One region of the Chryseobacterium sp. 2P genome, then DNA from elsewhere that is predicted to be linked to it. Evidence: riboswitches for the same ligand, from Rfam matches in the RefSeq annotation. Region 1 holds a riboswitch; the other holds the start of a gene.

What was found. A riboswitch is a leader RNA that binds a small molecule or an ion and turns the genes downstream of it on or off. The one in region 1 is predicted to bind S-adenosylmethionine.
Region 2: it holds a riboswitch for S-adenosylmethionine, as region 1 does, so the genes downstream of both, AC52CF_RS18610 (alpha/beta fold hydrolase) here and AC52CF_RS00075 (TonB-dependent receptor plug domain-containing protein) in region 1, are expected to answer to the same signal.

The regions. Positions count from the first base shown of each region.
Region 1 covers NZ_CM184194.1:15,797-19,013, reverse strand. The annotation lists gene AC52CF_RS00075 (TonB-dependent receptor plug domain-containing protein) at 1-1,586, opposite strand, end outside; SAM riboswitch class I at 1,681-1,784, opposite strand; gene AC52CF_RS00070 (alpha-amylase family glycosyl hydrolase) at 2,169-3,217, opposite strand, start outside.
Region 2 covers NZ_CM184194.1:4,089,566-4,092,782, reverse strand. The annotation lists gene AC52CF_RS18615 (MGH1-like glycoside hydrolase domain-containing protein) at 1-839, opposite strand, end outside; SAM riboswitch class I at 1,028-1,135, shown strand; gene AC52CF_RS18610 (alpha/beta fold hydrolase) at 1,192-2,139, shown strand; gene AC52CF_RS18605 (ACT domain-containing protein) at 2,132-3,217, shown strand, end outside.

The sequences.
Region 1 (3,217 bases):
AAGCCTGTTCCCACCGCAGCACGGATTGCATAATTTTTTGCAAACTCATATCTTACCGCTAATTTTCCGTTCAGTGTACTTCCAAAATCTGAATAGTTTTCGAATCTTCCGGCAAGATCTACATTTAACTTCTTATCCAGATCATAAGAAACATCGGCATAAACCGCAGTTGAATGTCTGGATTTTGAAAGTGCGTTTTGTGGTGAAAATCCAATGAAAGACTGCGCTCCTCCTGCTCCTGAGATATTATCCGGATTGGTCGTCGCCGTCACCGGATTTCCGAAAATATCATATCTCATATAGGAAGCCTGATCTCCAGCTTTAATGTCGTACTGCTCAAACCTGAATTCTCCACCGAATGCGATATTGAAGTTCCTGATGTTTTTTGAAACATCAAGATTAATTGTATTCTGAAGAAAACTGTGTGCTCCCGCATAAAAATCCGTTGGTGACTTGGCTCCTAAAGATGCATTGACGGTGTTGCTTACATCATAATTAAATGTATTGCTTCCGAATGTATTGCTAAGGTCAAAAAACCAATCGTTTTTATTATATTTTGCTCCGACTGCATAAGAAATGTCATAGATTTTCGAGCCTAAAGTCGGCTGAAAACCGTTCGGATAAATAGAATAGACATTGTTTGAAGTTTCGCTCGGTAATCTTCTGAAACCGTAACCCTGCCCTTCTTTGATACTGAAGCCTCCGAAGGAATATATTTTAAATTGATCGTTCAAAGGATATTCGGAATTAAAAAATAACTGTGCCTGCTTTATTTTTGCATCGCCGATCTGGAAGTTAAAATCATCACGGGTTAAACCATTGGCAAGAATTTTCTGATCGTCCAGTGCTTTTGCAGCATTAAAATCCGGAGCAAAATCATATGCGAAATTATCACCGTAAATATCAAGATTATGATTCTGCGTTCTTGTTGTTTTTCCTCTTTGGTTTAATTGCAGGGACAAACTGATATAACCGTCTTTTTTCCCTAAAGAAGTTCCGTAGTTCGCTGCTGCCTGATACGTTTCACCATCATTTCTTCCGGAAATTCCGTAATTAAGGCTGGCTGTTCCGCCCAGATTCTTTTTAAGGATAATATTAATTACTCCTGCAATGGCATCAGAACCGTATTGTGCCGCCGCGCCATCTCTCAGAACTTCAATTCTGTCGATTGCGATTACCGGAATAGTACTTAAATCTGTACCTACAGAACCGTTTCCTACTGTATTCTGATAATTAACTAAAGAAGTAGTATGCCTTCTTTTTCCGTTAACGAGAACCAGAACCTGATCAGGTCCCATTCCTCTCAAAGTAACAGGATCGATATGTTCTGTACCGTCTGAAGCCGACTGCCGGACTGAGTTGAAAGACGGGATAACATAATTCAGTAAATCCTGAACGGTAGTTTGCGGTGAAGACTGCTGTATTTTTTCGATGTTGATGATGTCTACCGGAACCGGAGTTTCCAGTTTTGTACGTTTTGCATTTCGGTTTCCTACAATGACTACATCTTCTATCTGCTGTTCTTTTTCCTGTGCCGATAAAAATCCTATTGCTAAAAGGAGTACGCTTACGCTGAGTTTTTTCATTCTATTCAGTGCTTTAAAAAAATTAATTTAAAATGGTTTGCCGAAACAAACATAAAGACCTTCAAGAAGCTGGAATTCATACGGAATACTGACTCACTTATCTTCCCCCAATCGGGTTGGAATTAGCACCTTTTCATCAGAAAATGTCGGTTGCTAAGGTTTCTCAGGGCCAAATCCCTCCACCTTTCTCGATAAATCTACTGCAAAAGTAGACTAATAATTTTAATCTGCAAAAAAATTTGAAATTTGAATTTTTCAGAGCTATAAAAATTGTGAATAAGATGTGGATAACGCGTGAATTACCTATTAGCAATGCGTGAATTGGATGTTAGTATAGAAAAATTATTTGTCGATAAACAATTTTTTAATTGTGAGTAAAATATGAATAACCTATGAGTAAGGTATGAATAAGATATGGAAAACCTTTATTTTCAATGTGGAAAAAATTGTGAATAAGGTATTGAAAAGCCGTTAGTATCATATTAAAAACCTCCATTTTTATTGCGGATAAAATATGAATAAACAAAAAAAAGAGACCGCTTTTGCGATCTCTTTTTATAAACTTTTGAAGTTATCCACAGGTTATTTCACAATCATTTTCTGGATTGAAATTCCTGTATCTGATTTTAAATGAACCAAATACGTTCCTGCCGGATAATTTGTTTTTAATTCATAGGTACCGTTTTCATTATTCAATTTAAATGAATCCATTTTTTTACCGCTCATTTCGTAGATAAAAATCTCTCCGTTCTTCGCTTTGTGGTAAATTAATTTAGCCAGACCATTTTTCACAGGGTTATCCGCAATCTGTAAAGAAAGCTTATTTTCGGCATTCACGTCCATTGTGGATAAACTTCCCACATAATTTCCGAAAATCCTGAATTCTCCCGGCTGTAAAGTAATCGGAGCCGTTGTAGACGTTATATTAGATAAAGAATTATCCATTAAGTTCTGCCATTGCCCAACATATGGGAAATACGGAACTACACTCTGGACAGCTGTTGTATAATTTGCCAATACGACCACATTTTTCACTCCGTTAGTAATTGCGTTGTCGTACACATAAATTCTTGTAATTAATCCATTCGGATCATTTGCCAGATTATTTGATTCTACAGTATATGTTTTTGATTTGAAAACAGGATATACATTTCTTAAATTGATGATCTTCGCCCAGATATCATAAACCGCTTTTCTGTTCACATCCGTATCATATCCTAAAGTAAATGCAATCGGCTTTTCATCGGTTCTGCAACCACTATTAATTGTTCCGTTTGCACATCTGTTGATACTGAATTCATAACCAAGCTCACCGAACTGCCAGATCATTTTAGGACCGGGAATCGTGAAGAACGTCGCTCCGAAGGCTTTCATTCTGTCTAAAGCTGTATTAAGATTTTTAACATCATAGCTTCCGTTCACCGCTCCGTAAGCAAGGTTTTTGAACATTAACCTTTCTTCATCATGACTTTCTCCGTAACCTACCGCTCTCATTTCAGAGAATCCATGCAGGGTATGATTCATTCTGTCGAAATTACTGTTTTCTTTATACCCCATTGTATTCTGGTTATAAGATCCATTCTGGTTATTCCACATCATCACTCCTTTTCCTTCTGCAACTCTGTAGTTTG
Region 2 (3,217 bases), 750 kb from region 1:
GTATTGCTCCCGTATGTAATGTAATCGTTGATTCCGTCTTTGTAAAAAGAATTTCCCGGATAAGGCGTTCCGTATAATTTCGGACTGTTGGTTTCATTATCACAGAAAACACTTTCCGCCAGAATATTTCTTGAATAAAACTTTTTAACCGAAATACTGTCATGATTTACATTGATGCAGCCTTCGTGAGAAGCATTGATTTGCCCTTTATAGGTATTATAGCCCCATTTCCAGTTATTTCTGAACCATACCATGGGAGCAACTATAATCGGAGCATCTTTATTACTCCTGTTGCAGACAGTTACCCTCACTAAAATATCATTATGTTCAGCCTTTGCATATTCAATGAAAATATCAAAATATTCATCCTTATCGAAAATACCGGTATCGAAAATCTCGTATTCGGGTTCCTTCTTACTTCTTTTCGCATTCTCGGAAAGAAGATCATTATAAGGAAATTCATTAATCGGATATTTGTACACCATTTTCATATAACTGTGCGTAGGTGTATTATCCAGATAGTAAAAGAGTTCTTTAATGTCTTCTCCATGATTTCCCTGCGGATTGCTCAAACCAAAGAAGCGTTCTTTCACCATTTTATCCTTCTTGTTCCAAAAGGAGAGCGCAAAACAGAAGAGTTGCTTTGCATCAGAAATTCCGGCTATTCCTTCTTCTCCCCAGCGGTAGGCATAGCTTTCTGCAGTATTGTGGTTGGCGAAATTCCATGCGTCGCCGTTCGGGCTGTAGTCTTCACGTACATTTCCCCATTGCCGATTACTCACGTAAGGTCCCCAGTTTTTCCAGTTTGTGTCTTGTAATCTTTGTTTTTCAGCAATCATATTTCATCATTTTTCATTACGAAGTTAGCTTTTTTACGAAAAAATTCCAACTCATTAAATTTGAATTATTATTAATATTTCCCTGAAAGCCTTCTGTTTATCGGGGTTTATCATATTAAGTTAAATTTTTATAAATATTTAAAAGAAAAGTTTTATCTTTGCACCATTCGATCATTCAAATATTGAAAATGTTATCAAGAAAGGTTGAGGGATTAGACCCTGTGAAACCTTAGCAACCCTTTGCGCAGGCAATGAAGGTGCTACGTTCTACCAGAATTATTTTGGACAGATAACTCACTGAAGTTCTTTCAGCCATTTCCTGTGGCATTTTCAATTGTATTAAATAATAGAATTGAAAACAGAACTAAGACATATTAACTTTTCGTACCGTACAGATTCCAGGAAGGAATACAATATCCCTTTGAGCTACCAGCTTTTCGGGAAAGACCTGTTTTCTGCCCCAATCATTTTAGTGAATCATGCTTTAACCGGAAATTCAAATGTTTCAGGAGAAAAAGGATGGTGGAAACAACTGATTGGAGAACATCAGGTAATCGATACCGACCAATATACAGTTCTGTGCTTCAATATTCCCGGAAACGGATTTGATGATTTTTTTATTGATGAATATGAAGATTTCACGCCTTCAGATATAGCAAACATATTTTTGAAAGGTCTTGAAATTTTAAATATTAAAAGTTTACACGCCATTATAGGAGGTTCTTTGGGAGGCGGAATCGGCTGGGAAATGTTGATAAAACAGCCTCATCTTACCGAAATTTTCATCCCTGTAGCCTGCGATTTTAAAACCCACGACTGGCTGTATGCACAATGTCTGGTTCAGAAATTTTTATTAAACCAAAACGATGAACCATTGCAAAAAGCAAGAATTCATGCGATGTTGTGTTACAGAACTCCTGAATCATTAAATAACAGATTTCAAAACAGATACAGTGAAGAAAAGCAGAGACTAGAGTCGGAAGACTGGCTTGTTTATCACGGAAAAGCTTTAAACGAAAGATTTAGTTTAAAATCATACAAGCTCATGAATCATTTGCTGATGAACATCAATACCAATGAAGAACATTTGGAAAAAATTCAGGCGCGAATGCACATGATCTCTGTAGATACAGATTTATTTTTCCCAGCCTCAGAAATCCGAAAGTGCTTTGAAAAACTGAAAGAGAAAAACAAAGATGTCTTCTATCACGAGATCACCTCAGTTCATGGGCACGATGCCTTCTTAATGGAATATAAACAATTAAATACGATCATTAAAAATATTTTGAAAAATGAGTAAGATTAATGCTAAAGAAATAAAATTTTTAAAAAACAGATCCATCATCAAATTTGAAGGAGAAGATTTCTTAGGTGAAATCGGGATCGACGGACGAATTTTTAAAGCGTTGACTTTGGCGCGAATCAGCGTAGGAGTAATTTCCCAACAGGCAATTGAAAACGGAATCTCTATTTTAGTTCATGAAAATGATTCCGAAAAAGCAGTCAATTGTCTGATTGACGAATTTGAATCAGAAAGAAAATCAGGGAAAGTTTCCCAGATTTACAGCATCAATAATGTGTCGGTTTTAGGATTTGTTGCAGAAGACTTCAACAAAGTTTTAGCGGAACTCGCAAGAAATAATGTTTTCCCGTTGCTTTTAAACCAAATTGCAGCCGAAAAACGTGTGAATGTCGTTGTGACATCTTCACAGGACGAAAAAGCAAAAAATATCATCGAATCTGAAATTTCTAAAAAACCGAAAACCGTTCATCTGGCAATTATCGGTCACGGAAACGTAGGGAAAACCTTAATACAGCAGGTTTTAGAATCTTCAGAAGAAATTAAAAGACGAAAAAAAATAGATCTGAAAGTAGTTGCAGTTGCCAATTCTAGAAAAATAGCCTTCAACAAAAAAGGATTCGACAGCAATTGGAATGATGAGGTTTTAACGGCAGAAAAACCTTCAAATGTTCAGGAACTCATTAATTTCTCCAAAGAAAATCAGTTGGAAAATTTAATCGTTGTGGATAACACAGCAAGCAAAGACTTCGTAAAAAATTACCACACATTGGCAGAAAACGGCTTCGATCTCGTTTCTTCCAACAAAATTTTCAACACCCTTCCCATTTCAGAATACCGTCAACTAAGATATACGTTGAACAAGAACAACAGACGCTATCTCTATGAAACCAATGTGGGAGCGGGTTTACCATTGATCGATACCATTAAGCTTCTACACCTTTCAGGAGAAAATATTACCAGAATTAAAGGCGTTTTCTCGGGAACATTAAGCTATGTTTTCAATAATTTTTCTTTGAGAGACGACAAGTTTTCCACCATCATCAATGAAGCGTTGGAAAAAGGATATACAGAACCC